4 regions of the Streptomyces sp. NBC_00400 genome follow, and region 3 is predicted to be linked to each of the others. Evidence: riboswitches for the same ligand, from Rfam matches in the RefSeq annotation. Region 3 holds a riboswitch; each other region holds the start of a gene.
What was found. Region 3 has a riboswitch for cyclic di-AMP ahead of OHS81_RS13650 (C40 family peptidase). Riboswitches for the same ligand answer to the same signal wherever they lie in the genome.

Region 1 (3,201 bases), 1.9 Mb from region 3:
GCCCAGGTAGCGGTTCGGGTCGCCGTCACGAAGCTCGATGGCCTCGAAGGCGCCGGTGGAGGCGCCGGACGGCACGGCGGCACGGCCGGTGCTGCCGTCGTCGAGGCCGACCTCGACCTCGACCGTGGGATTACCTCGCGAGTCGAGAATTTCGCGGGCTACGACGACGTCGATCGACGGCACGTTGTCTCCTTCGTGGGTGTCTGGCGTTCTGCGCATGAGCCTAACGGCCCGGGGTGCGTCCACCCGCCCTTGGCCCGCTCCGTGGGACGGAACAGCCCGGAAAACTTCCCAAAGGCCCAGTTCGCGGGGCATTTAGCGGCATTGTTCGCGGAACGGGAAAAAACCTGGAACGTCGCCGGTCACGGGCGTGCAGCCGCCTCGGCTGCGGCGGTCCGGTCACGGCGCCGGACGAGAGAAGCCCCGCCGCGACGCGCTGGGGGAAGGGCGCGCCGGGCGGGGCGGACTCACACAGGAAGCGGTCTCACAGAGGTCTCACACGGGAAGGGGGCTCGCCGCTCGGGCCCGCCTGATTCCGGTGAGGGGAGACTCAGACGTTGAGCTTCTGACCCGGGAAGATCAGGTTCGGGTTGCCGCCGATGACCGACTTGTTGGCCTTGTAGACGGACTTCCAGTCGGTGCCGTGCGCCTTGGCGATCTTGGCGAGGGTGTCGCCCGCCTTGACGGTGTAGTTGCCGTGGCCCATGGACTTGCGCTCGGTCGAGCGCGAGGCGTGCTGCTCGGGGGCGGCCGGGGCCTTCTTCGTCTCGGCCTTGGCGGAGCCCTGGTCCTGCTGGGGCGCGGACTTGGTCTGCGCGGAGCCGGAGGTGTCGACGTCGGCCGCGGGGCCGCCGGAGGTCAGGTTGCCGGCGCCGGCGCAGGACCAGGCGCCCGGGCCCTGGATGGCGAGAAGCTTCTCGGCGGCGGCTATCTGCTGGGACTTGCTGGCCAGGTCGGCGCGCGCGGCGTACTGGGTGCCACCGGCGGCGGCCCAGCTGGAGTTGGAGAACTGCAGGCCACCGTAGTAGCCGTTACCGGTGTTGATCGACCAGTTGCCGCCGGACTCGCACTGGGCGACCTTGTCCCAGGTGGAGACGGAGGCGGCGGAGGCGGAGGTGGCGCCCATCAGCGGGACGGCCACGGCAGCACCGGCGATGCCGGCGAGGGTGGCGACGCGGACGGCCTTGGACGGACGACGGTGCTTGCCCTTGATGATCAGCATGGTTGGTTCGTTTCCTCACCGACGCCTACGAGGTGAGCTGTCGGGTTCGGGCTGTGAGAATCGCCCGGCCGCGTGCGCGTGACGCACGTGGCTTCACCCCAAGCCGGTTGGCCCGCTTTCACGGGCGGGGCCGGCACTTACCTTGGTTCCCCCGCTCCTGCCTTCGGCGCTTGCGCGTCAAGTGCCTCCGATCACCGGCAGGATTCGGCGTGTGATCAAAGGGCCCGCTTTGGCGAGCGGTCCTGACGTTAAGCAGTAATGGGCTTGGGGTTCAAACCCCATCATCTGGACCAAGTTGACCGCTTTTGATCACGAGTAGGTCACATACCCGCAGGTGAACCCCGGTTTGCCGAGGCGGCACATACCGGGGTTCACCCGAGTCAACGAGACCCTTGTCTCACTTTCCCAAAAGCGGTCGAACGGCGGCGAATTACCCCGCGGAGTGCCCGAGATCGAGCAGTTGGCCCGGCTTGATCAGGTCCGCGTCGGAGCCGATGACGCCCTCGTTGCGGTCGTAGAGCGCGGCCCAGCCGCCGGACAGCCGGTGGGCCGAGGCGATGGCTGACAGCGTGTCACCCGGGCGCACGGTGTAGTCGCCGTCGGCCGCCGGGCCGGTGCGCTCGGCGTCACCCCGCGAGGCGTGCCGGCCGCCGGACCTGCCGCCGTCGTCGGCGCCCTCGCCGCCCGCACCGCCGCGGTGCTTGCCCTTCGCGGGCGTCTCCCGCGGCGTGCCGGAGGTGTCCGTACGGCTGCCGCCCTCGGACGGATCGGCGGACGGGTCGGCCGGCCGCGACGGGTCATCGGACGGGTCATCGGCCCGGCCGCCCGGCGTCGCCGGTCCCGAGGCCTCGTCGCCGGGCTCGTGCGTTCCGGCGGAGTCCGAGGCGTCGGGCGACGGCGTCGGATCGGACGGCTCGTCGCCGGGCCGGTCGTGTGCCCCGGCGGAGCCGGACGCGTCAGGGCTGCCGGACGAGTCCCAGGGGTCCGGGGAGCCGCCGTCGTCCGACGGGTCGGGCGAGGGGGTGGCGACGCTGCCCGGGTCGACCTCCGGCGCCTGGCCGTCCTTGGCCAGACCGGCGCTCACCGCACAGCCCGACCAGACGTCCGGGCCGCGGTGGTCGAGGATCGACTCGGCCACCGCGATCTGCTGGGAGCGGCTGGCGAGGTCGGGACGCGAGGCGTAGGCCGAGCCGCCGTAGCTGTCCCACATCTCCTGGGTGAGCTGCAGCCCGCCGTAGTAGCTGTTGCCCGAAGCCGCGCTCCAGACGCCGCCGGTCTCACACTGGGCGACCTTGTCCCAGGTCGCGGTGTCGGCGGCGTGAGCGCCACTCGCGGCGAGCAGCGGCAGGGCGAAACCTGCGCCGGTCACTCCCGCCGTGACAAAGATGGCCGGTGCCTGGCGGGGTCGACGATGTCGGCCGTTCCCGGAACGCATGCGGATGCCTTTCGCGCGGCGGTTGAGTTGTACGACGAGCTCTGCGAGCTGCTCGACGGGCACCCGCCCGGCCGACGCGCACGAGGCGCACCGTTACACCGGTCCCCCACATCACCGCTTCGGCCGATCGGGTGAAGCCCGTCGATCGTCGGTGGAAAGGTAGCCGGGGTCACGGGTAGTCACAAGTCGGTGTAGTGCAGATCACGCGAAGGTCACGCACCTGACTCTCTGTCACTTCTGCCCTTGTTGCTGGTCAGGGCGTTCGGGCGAGAACTCCACCGGCAGCGACCGCAGTCCGCGCATGATGAGCCCGCCACGCCAGCGCAAGGCGTCCGGTTCCGCCGCGAGCCGGAGGTCCGGGAGCCGGGTCAGCAGCGTCGCCAGAGCAGCCTGCCCTTCGAGCCGGGCGAGCGGTGCACCCAGGCAGTAGTGGATGCCGTGCCCGTACCCCAGGTGCTGGTTGTCACGACGGGTCAGATCCAGGACATCCGGCTCGGTGAAGCGTGCCGGATCGCGGTCGGCGGCGGCCAGCACCACCAGGACC
Region 2 (3,201 bases), 1.2 Mb from region 3:
CCGTGTTGACGGGCGGTTTCGGATCCCTCACCTCCGTCTTGGCGGGCCGTCGGAGCCGGTACACCGGGAGTGAGTGTTCGACATGAGCCGCCATCAGAGCACGGGCCCGTTCCGCATCCCCCCGGGCCACCGCGTCCAGCACCGCGCCGTGTTCGTCCCACGACTCCCCCGTGCGGGCGGGCAGTTCCACGGCATACATCCACTCGATCTTGCGCCGCAGCTGGGTCAGCAGCGCCGTCAGACTGGGGCTGCCGACCGCCTGGGCCAGCGTCTCGTGGAACCAGCCGTCCAGTTGGCGCAGATCCGCCGGGCTGCCGTGACGGGCCCGCTCGCGGCCGAGCCGTACCAGGCCGCGGAGCACCTTGAGGTGGGCCGGGCTACGGCGGGCGGCCGCACGGGCGGCACCCAGCGGCTCCAACAGCGCGCGGACGTCGAGGAGATCGGCGGCCTCCTGCTCGGTGGGCTCGGCGACGCAGGCGCCCGCGTGGTGGCGGGTGGTGACAAACCCTTCGGACTGCAGAGTCCGCAGCGCTTCACGGACCGGCACCCTGGAGACGCCGTACCGGGCCGCAAGGATCTCTTCGATCAGCCGGCTCCCCGGCGCCAGCGCACCGGAGACAATGTCATCGCGAATCGCCGTGCATACCGCATGAGCGGAAATATGGCCTCGCATCTTCCGTGCCTCCGCCTTAATCCCCTGGAAACGCCGCCGGTCGGCGCCTTTTCCGTGACTCTATTCGACCGGAACGGATTTTCGCCGGGCTCCGGTTATTCATGGAAATTTTTTGGCCGGAAGTCGGCGGGAGGGCACGGCATATCCCCTGCACACCGGCCGCGGCGCCGGATACGCCGAAGCCCCGGCCGTGGAGCCGGGGCTTCGGGCGGAGGCTCGGCGCGACGCGGCCTCTGTGAGGAGCGCGGGCGGGCGAGGCGGAAGATCAGACGTTGACGCCGTGCGAGTGCAGGTACGCGACCGGGTCGATGTCCGAGCCGTAGTCGGCGCCGGTACGGGCCTCGAAGTGCAGGTGCGGGCCGGTGGCGTTGCCGGTGGCGCCGGAGAGGCCGATCTGCTGGCCCGGGGTGACGTGCTGGCCGACCGAGACGCCGAGCGACGACAGGTGACCGTACTGGGTGTACGTACCGTCGCTCATCTTGATCACGATGTTGTTGCCGTACGAACCGCCCCAGCCGGCCTCGACGACGGTGCCCGTGCCGACGGCGTGGACGGAGGTACCGGAGGCGGCGTGGAAGTCGATGCCCGTGTGGCTGCCGGAGGACCACAGACCGCTGGAGGCCTTGTACGAGGTGGACACGTAGGAGTCGGCAACGGGGGCGACGAAGGTGTTGAGACGCTTGCGCTCCGCCTCGCGGGCGGCGCGCTCCTTGGCCTTGCGGGCGGCTTCGACGCGCCGCTTGGCCTCTTCGGCCTGCTTCTTGGCCACGGCCTCGGCCTTTGCCTTCGCCGCCGCGGCCTCCGCTTCGGCCTGCTGCTCGTCGGCCTGGGCCGCGACGTGGTGGGCGAGCTCGTCACCGAGCACCACGGCATGCTGCAGACCGGTGTCGTGGGCGCGGGCCTCGTCCGTGGCCGCCAGCGCCGGCGAGGCCACGGAGGCGACCACGCCGCCGGCCGCGAGGGTGGCTATGCCGGCGATGTTGCGGGTCGTCCGAACGGGGCGGCTCGTACGACGGTGCTTCCCGGTGGCACGGATGAACGCCATGTACTGGCTTGTCCTTTCCCTCCTTCTCGCCTACCGGGTTAGCTGACGGGTTCGGAGCAGGAAGGTCTCCTACGGGCTCCTCCGGAGGGGAGTCCGATTCACCCCAAGGGACTCTGGGTCCCCGGCTCCCCTAGCTCGCGCCGTACGGGGACTCGGCGATGACTGTCCGGTGCCACGGTTGTGGCGGACTTGTGACGAACAGCCGGACCGACGCTAAACGGGGCAACTTTCAATCGGCAAACAGATCCGCATTTTTGTGCGGGATGCCACAAGAACCGAGGCACCGGCCGCAATAAACCGGACATACGGCAACTCCCGTGGCGGACCACCGCCACGGGAGTTGCTTTGTCGATATGTGACCTGCCGTCACATGACGGACTAGCCGCTGACGACCGTCACCTCACCGATGCCCAGCGCCTTGATGGGCTCGGCGATCTGCGCCGCATCGCCCACCAGGACCGTCACCAGCCGGTCCACGGGGAAGGCGTTGACGGCCGCCGCGGTCGCCTCCACCGTGCCGGTCTCCGCGAGGCGGACGTACAGCTGCGCCTGGAAGTCGTCCGGCAGGTGCTGCTCCACCTGGTCGGCGAGGGTGCCGGCGACGGCTGCCGCGGTCTCGTACTTCAGCGGCGCGACCCCGACGAGGTTCTGTACGGCGACATCCCGCTCGGCGTCCGTCAGCCCCTCTGCCGCAAGGGTGCGCAGCACGTTCCACAGGTCGTCGAGCGCCGGGACGGTGGAGGCGGTGTCCACCGAACCGCTGATGGCGAGCAGCGAGGCACCCGTGGCCCCCTCGGGGGACGTGGGAGCGGTGGAGCGAAGCACCTGGCCGAAGGCGCGCACCCCGTACGTGTAGCCCTTCTCCTCGCGCAGAACACGGTCCAGACGGGAGGTGAGGGTGCCGCCCAGGCAGTACGTGCCGAGGACCTGCGCGGGCCACACCCGGTCGTGCCGGTCGGCGCCGATACGCCCGATGAGCAGCTGCGTCTGGACGGCGCCGGGGCGGTCCACGATCACCACGCGGCCGGTGTCGTCGGCGACGATCGGGGAGGCCTTCAGCGGCTCGGCCGACGAGCCGCGCCACGCGCCGAGCGTCTCGGCGAGCGCGGCGTCCAGGTCGACCCCGGTGAAGTCACCGACGATGACGGCAGTGGCCGTGGCGGGCCGTACATGGGCGTCGTAGAAGGCACGGACGGCCGCGGCATCGACGCGTCCGACGGTCTCCTCGGTGCCCTGGCGCGGCCGTGACATACGGGACGTGGCCGGGAACAGCTCCTTGGACAGCGCCATCGCCGCGCGCCGGGCCGGGTTGGCGAGCTCGTGCGGGATCTCGTCGAGACGGTTGCGCACCAGCCGCTCGACCTCGCTCTCCGGGAAGGCGGGAGCGCGCAGCGCGTCGGCGAGCAGGCCGAGCGCACGCGGCAGCCGGGACGCCGGCACCTCCAGGGAGACCCGTACGCCGGGGTGGTCGGCGTGCGCGTCC
Region 3 (3,201 bases):
GATCTCGTCGGCGACGAACTGCGCCTCGTCGTGCTCGGTGTCGGCGACATAGCCGGTGATCTTGGGGCCGGCGCCGGCGTCGGTCCAGAGGTTCTTGGGACGGCGGTTCTCGTTGCGCTCGATGACCGCATTGGCGGCGGACAGGATCGTCTGCGAGGAGCGGTAGTTCTGCTCCAGCAGGATCGTCGTCGCGTCCGGGTAGTCCTCCTCGAACTGGAGGATGTTGCGGATCGTGGCACCGCGGAAGGCGTAGATCGACTGGTCGGCGTCACCGACGACGCACAGCTCGGCGGCGGTCTCGGCGGGGCCGACCAGCTCGCGGACGAGGGTGTACTGGGCGTGGTTGGTGTCCTGGTACTCGTCGACGAGGACATGGCGGAAGCGGCGGCGGTAGTGCTCGGCGACATCCGGGAAGGCCTGGAGCAGATTGACCGTGGTCATGATGATGTCGTCGAAGTCCAGGGCGTTGGCCTCGCGCAGCCGTGCCTGGTACATCGCATACGCCTCGGCGAGGGTCTTCTCAAAGCCGTCGGCGGCCGTCCCCGCGAAGGCCTCCTCGTCGATGAGCTCGTTCTTGAGGTTGGAGATCTTCGCGCTGAAGGACTTGGGCGGGTAGCGCTTGGGGTCCAGGTCCAGATCGCGGCAGACCAGGGCCATCAGGCGCTTGGAGTCGGCGGCGTCGTAGATGGAGAAGGAGGAGGTGAAGCCCAGCTTCTTGGACTCGCGGCGCAGGATGCGGACGCAGGCGCTGTGGAAGGTGGAGACCCACATGGCGTTGGCGCGCGGGCCGACCAGCTCCTCGACGCGCTCCTTCATCTCGCCGGCGGCCTTGTTCGTGAACGTGATCGCGAGGATCTGGCCGGGGTGGACATGGCGCTCGGCGAGCAGATGAGCGATGCGGTGGGTGAGCACCCGGGTCTTGCCGGAGCCGGCGCCGGCGACGATCAGCAGCGGGCCGCCCGTATGCACCACGGCGGCCTTCTGCTCGTCGTTGAGCCCTTCCAGCAGCGTCGCCGGGTCGAGGACGGGACGGGCGGCGCCGTCGCGGTAGTACGCCTCTCTGGGCGCGGGCGCGTCGAACCTCCCGCCGAAGAGGTCGGCGGGGATCTCCTCGGGGGCCGGGCCGTGCTCGTCCTCGGGAGGCGGGGGTTGCTCCTCCTCGCCCTTGGGGCCGAGGTCCGCCAGGAAGCTGTCGTCAAAGAGGCTGCTCATCGCCCACCGAGTCTAGGCCGCCGCACTGACAGTCCGCGGCCCAGTAGCCGATTGCGGCCCGCTTTCGCCGCGGGCCGCGGCACCGCGGCAGGTCAGGCGTCCGGGGCCGGCACAAACCGGTCGGCGGCTCGTCTACCCGAATCCGACATCTGTCACGACAACCCCCGCATCGCGTTCAGGTCACAAAAAGGTTTCGGGCATATCGAACATCAGCCTTCACAGGAGCCACACGAGTTGGCTAACGTCCTCGCTCAGGCAGCCCGCCTCCCCGTGGACGACAGCGTCCGCACGGGCCGCCCACGCCGAGTCCGGCCCTGCCCTCGGGCACCCGGAGCCGGGGACCCACCAGCACCACCGGGGTGAATCGATCCGGACAGCCGTCGTCGGCGGACATCCGGACCGTAGGGCAAGCCTTCCGTCAGCGACACCGCCCGAACCCGACAGCTAACCCGGTAGGCGGTCCACGGAAGGAGTCGCCGGCCTTGGCGTCGCACCGCAAGCCGCGCACCAGCATTCTCACCTCGCCCGGAGGACGCCGTACGGCGGTCGGGCTCACCACCGCCGCCCTCGCCTCGGCCACGCTGCTCTCGCAGTCCGCCGACGCGGCCCCCCGGGCGCCCAAGCCCACCGTCGAAGAGGTCAAGCAGAAGGTCGACGGCCTCTACCACCAGGCAGAGGTGGCCACCCAGAAGTACAACGCCGCCAAGGAGCACACCGACGGCCAGCGTCACCGCGTCGACGGACTGCTCGACGCCGCCGCCGAGCGGGCCGAGAAGATGAACGACGCCCGGCGCCGGCTGGGCGCCTTCGCCGCGGCGCAGTACCGCACCGGCGGCATGAACCCGACGGCGCAGCTGATGCTCGCCAAGGACCCGCAGCAGTTCTTCGACCGCAGCCACCTCATGGAGCGGCTGACCGGGCGGCAGAAGGAGGCCGTCTCCGAATACCAGGAGCAGCAGGCCGCCGCCGCCCGGCAGCGGGCGGAGGCGACCCGCGACCTGGAGCGGCTGCAGACGTCACAGGCCTCGCTCAAGGAGTCCAAGCAGTCCGTCCAGCAGAAGCTGGCCGAGGCCCGGCAGCTGCTGTCCGAGCTCACCGCACAGGAGAAGGCGCGGCTGGCGGAGCTGGAGCGCCAGAAGGAGGCGGCGGCCAAGCGCAAGGCCGAGGAGGAGGCCCGCAAGCAGCAGGAGCGGGAGCGTCAGCAGCAGGACGGGAGCGGCACGTCCGGCGGCCAGACCGGTGGCGGCGCCGACAGCGGCGGCTCGACCGGCGGTTCGTCCTCCACCCAGGCCGAGAAGGCGCTCGCCTTCGCCCGCGCCCAGATGGGCAAGCCGTACGTGTGGGGCGCGACCGGACCCAGCTCGTACGACTGCTCGGGGCTGACCCAGGCGGCGTGGAAGGCGGCCGGAGTCAATCTGCCGCGGACCACCTGGGACCAGGTCAAGACCGGCCAGCGGGTCGCCACCAAGGACCTCAAGCCCGGTGACCTGGTCTTCTTCTATGACGACATCAGTCATGTGGGCATGTACATAGGCGGCGGCAAGATGATCCACGCCCCGCACCCGGGCGCCAACGTCCGGGAGGAGTCGATCTACTACATGCCGATCTACGGGAGCGTCCGCCCGGGCTGAGGCCCGGCCCCCGCTCCCCCTTCAGGCCACCCCCCACGGCCACCCCCCACACGCCACCGCGCGGCCGTCGCCTCCGGATGAGGAGTGCGATGACCGCGCGGTGTGCCGTTTGGGGAGCTTGTGCGTCGGCGTCCGGAGCCCTGCTTCCGGGCGTTCACCGTTGTGGCCTGCGCCCCGAGCCCGGCTCCCGGGGTGTCCGCCGTTCCGCTCAGGTCCAGAGCACGGCGATGAAGATGTTGGCCACCGTCAGCGCACCGACCGCGCCGAAGAGCGGCGGGGCGATCTTCTCGTCGTCCCGCTTGACGTAGACCAGCGCCAGGATGACCACCAGAACGGCCATCTTGATGCCGAGCTTGAT
Region 4 (3,201 bases), 1.3 Mb from region 3:
CCGAGAGCGAGCCGAGGGACTGACGATTTCGGGGGGTGTGTGTCGCAGTCATGTGTGGTGGCAACGTCGAGGGGAGCGGAGTTATTCCTTCCGCTCCCCTCGAACGCTCCCCTTGAACGCTCCCGGCACCCCACGACGCCCCGGGACACCCCCCGGCCCCCCCGGACGCCAACTTCCGTCCGGCATACGCCCGTTGAGGCCGTGCCTCACACGTCGAGACCGCGCGTCACACGCTGAAGGCCATGCGTCACACCTTGATGCCGTGATCGCGCAGCCACGGCATGGGGTCTATCGGATCGCCGGCGTCGGGGCGCACCTCCAGGTGGAGGTGCGGGCCGGTGACATTGCCGGTGGCGCCGACGCGGCCGATGACATCGCCCGTGCTGACCTTGCCGGAGGTCTTCACCATCGAGGACAGATGGCAGAACCAGAGTTCGGTGCCGTCGTCGAGGGTGAGGACGATGCGGTAGCCGTACGAGCCGGCCCAGCCGGCCTGGGTGATGGTGCCGGAGTGCACGGCCTTGACGGGCGTGCCGGTCGGCGCGGCGAAGTCCTGCCCGGTGTGGTCCGCGGCCCAGCGGTCGCCGGCCTGGCCGAAGCTCGCGGTGAGCGTGAACGAGGAGACCGGAGCGATGAAGTTCTTCGCCAGCTTGGCGAGGCGGGCGGCCTCCGCCTTCTGACGGGCCGCTTCTTCGGCCTCGCGCTTGGCCTCCAACTCGGCCGCCTTCTTGGCTGCTGCGGCCTTTTCGGCCGACTTCTGGTGGGCGTCGGCTGCCTTCGCGGCCGTCTGGACAGCAGTGTGCTCGGCGGCCTCACGGGCCTCCTGCTCGGCGGCGCCCTGCTGCGCGTCGGCCTGCTGGAGGATGCGGCTGCGCAGCGCCTCGCCGGCTTCCGAGCCCGAGTCCGAGGCCGTGCCCGCGTCCGAGTCCGAAGCCGTGTCCGAGTCTGTGCCCGCGTCCGATATGAGGTCACCGACGCCGGGGAGCGACTTGGCGTCCGGCAGCTTGTCGGCGAGGTCGTCGGCCATTCCGCCGACGTCGGGCATCGAGATCGGAACCGGAGGGCGGCCCTCGGCCGTGGCCATTCCGCCGGCACCGACCGCCGCGATGACGCCGACGCCCAGGACCGTGCCACCGCGGGCGAGCCCGCCGCCGCGCTGCTTGGCCACCCGGTGCTTGCCGCGGACCGAGCGGACGGAATCCTCGGTGGGATTCCATTCCTCCCACGGTCCGTCTTTGATGTTGTCCGCATCACCGGGGCCCGGGAAGGCACCTCGGTCATCGAGGTCGTAGGCGGACGGACCCTCGGGGGCAGGCCTGTTGGACGCCACGGGGGCGCTCTCCTTTCCTTCCTTCTCGCCTACCGGGTTAGCTGACGGGTTCGGAGCAGGAAGGTCTCCTACGGGCGCCCGCTGGCGGAGAGCGTCCGATTCACCCCAAGGAAGTGGTTCCCCGGTTCCCTTGGTGCAGTTCGAGGTGCTGGAGGTGCGTGAAAAGCGCGTGCGGGATTCGGCGTCTGCGCACGGTGCCGCCTCTTGCGACGGCTGGGACGACCGCGCTGCGTTATCGGACAGTAATAGAGAACGCAGTCGGATTCCAAGCCTTCCCGGGATTTCGTAGCGGCTTCGCAGGAGCTTTGGCGTGGACTTTTTCGGCCAGCACGGCCACAAACCGGGCGAGTTGACCGTCCACTCCTAAACGATCTCGCGGCGATTGTGCACCAGTCGTTATGCGGAGGGGTGCCCCTCGGTTACGGAACGTGAGAGCAGTAACGTCGGATCATGGCCGTCAACGTCGGGAACACCGGGAACACCCGTCACGTCGAGCGCGCCGTTGTCGGCACATGGGGGTTGGCGGAGCGGTACCGGGAGTTCTCCTGGCGCCAGGCGCGGGGGCGGTCCGCGGCGCATGAGGAGCTGAGCGCGCGGATCAGCCAGGACCCGGAGCTCTGCGATCTGCTGTCGGGGTCGCTGCCGGCCGGCGGCGCACAGCGGCCGGAGCTTCTGCTCGCCGCCGTCCGCTATCTCGACGGCCCGCACGCCGAGCTCGGGCCGCGCGGCGAAACGGCGTACGGCCGCTGGCGCGAGTGGACCGTACGGCACTGGAACGAGGTGCGCGCGGTGATCATGCAGCGCTCGCCCCGGACCGATGAACCGGCCCACTGCGCGACGCTGCTGCCGCTGCTCGCCCGCCTGCCGCAGCCGCTGGCGCTGCTGGAGGTCGGCACGTCGGCGGGGCTGTGTCTGCATCCCGACCGCTATCGCTACCGCTACCTGCGCCCGTACGGGGACGACGGGGGAAGCGGCGCCCGTCGCACCGAGGCAGAGGCGGAGGCGGAGGCGGAGACAGAGGCGGAAGCAGGGGCGGAAGCAGGGGCGCCGGAGAGTCCGCTGGTGCTGGAGTGCCGTACGGGGTGGACGGCCGACGAGCTGCCCGGCCGGGACCGGATGCCGCAGATCGTCTGGCGGGCCGGCATCGGCCTCGACCCGCTCGACCCGGCCGCCGACCCGGACGATCTGCGCTGGCTGCAGGCGCTCGTATGGCCGGGCGACGAGGAGCGGGCCGCGCGGCTGTCCGCAGCCGTCGAGGCGGTACGGCCGGCGCCGCGGCCACGGCTGGTGCGCGGCGATCTGCTCCACGAACTGCCCGCGCTCACCGCCGAGGCGCCGCCCGGGGCGACGCTGGTCATCTTCCACAGCGCCGCGCTGGCCGACCTCGCGCCCGCCCGCCGCGAGGAGTTCGCGCATCTCGTACGGTCGCTGCTGCGCGGACGGCCCGGCGGCGGGCACTGGATCTCCCACGAGCACCCCTCCGTCCTGCCCTGGATCCCCGCACCGGCGCACCGTTCGCCGCACCCGGACGAGGCCCGGCTGCTGACCCTCGCCCTGGACGAGCGCCCGGTCGCGCTCACCGGCCCGCACGGTGAAAGCCTGCACCGGCTCCCGGGGACGGAGGGCGCGGCGCAGGGCCTGGCGTAGGGACCTGACGTAGGGACCACTCCTAGGGCCTTCCCTAGGGTCTTCCCTACGGCCTGCCGCAGGGCATGACGAGTGTGCCGGGGCTACGGCCCTCCCTACGTTCTCCCTACGCCCTCATCGGCCGCTGCACCGCCAACAGGGCCATGTCGTCGGCCGGTGCGCCCCCCGTATGCCGTGCGACATCCTCGACGAGCGTGTCCAGGAGGGCGTCAGGACCCGGGAAA

Region 1: it holds a riboswitch for cyclic di-AMP, as region 3 does, so the genes downstream of both, OHS81_RS22235 (transglycosylase family protein) here and OHS81_RS13650 (C40 family peptidase) in region 3, are expected to answer to the same signal.
Region 2: it holds a riboswitch for cyclic di-AMP, as region 3 does, so the genes downstream of both, OHS81_RS08625 (M23 family metallopeptidase) here and OHS81_RS13650 (C40 family peptidase) in region 3, are expected to answer to the same signal.
Region 4: it holds a riboswitch for cyclic di-AMP, as region 3 does, so the genes downstream of both, OHS81_RS19425 (M23 family metallopeptidase) here and OHS81_RS13650 (C40 family peptidase) in region 3, are expected to answer to the same signal.

The regions. Positions count from the first base shown of each region.
Region 1 is NZ_CP107940.1:5,054,721-5,057,921, reverse strand. Features, by position in the region: gene eno (phosphopyruvate hydratase) at 1-219, opposite strand, end outside; gene OHS81_RS22235 (transglycosylase family protein) at 551-1,222, opposite strand; cyclic di-AMP (ydaO/yuaA leader) riboswitch at 1,230-1,401, opposite strand; gene OHS81_RS22230 (transglycosylase family protein) at 1,653-2,591, opposite strand; gene OHS81_RS22225 (cytochrome P450 family protein) at 2,889-3,201, opposite strand, start outside.
Region 2 is NZ_CP107940.1:1,969,792-1,972,992, forward strand. Features, by position in the region: gene OHS81_RS08620 (GntR family transcriptional regulator) at 1-673, opposite strand, end outside; gene OHS81_RS08625 (M23 family metallopeptidase) at 939-1,718, opposite strand; cyclic di-AMP (ydaO/yuaA leader) riboswitch at 1,731-1,886, opposite strand; gene OHS81_RS08630 (M16 family metallopeptidase) at 2,097-3,201, opposite strand, start outside.
Region 3 is NZ_CP107940.1:3,127,927-3,131,127, forward strand. Features, by position in the region: gene pcrA (DNA helicase PcrA) at 1-1,212, opposite strand, end outside; cyclic di-AMP (ydaO/yuaA leader) riboswitch at 1,503-1,686, shown strand; gene OHS81_RS13650 (C40 family peptidase) at 1,695-2,843, shown strand; gene OHS81_RS13655 (hypothetical protein) at 3,052-3,201, opposite strand, start outside.
Region 4 is NZ_CP107940.1:4,455,248-4,458,448, reverse strand. Features, by position in the region: gene OHS81_RS19430 (aldo/keto reductase) at 1-52, opposite strand, end outside; gene OHS81_RS19425 (M23 family metallopeptidase) at 248-1,330, opposite strand; cyclic di-AMP (ydaO/yuaA leader) riboswitch at 1,342-1,488, opposite strand; gene OHS81_RS19420 (DUF2332 domain-containing protein) at 1,781-2,977, shown strand; gene OHS81_RS19415 (PP2C family protein-serine/threonine phosphatase) at 3,084-3,201, opposite strand, start outside.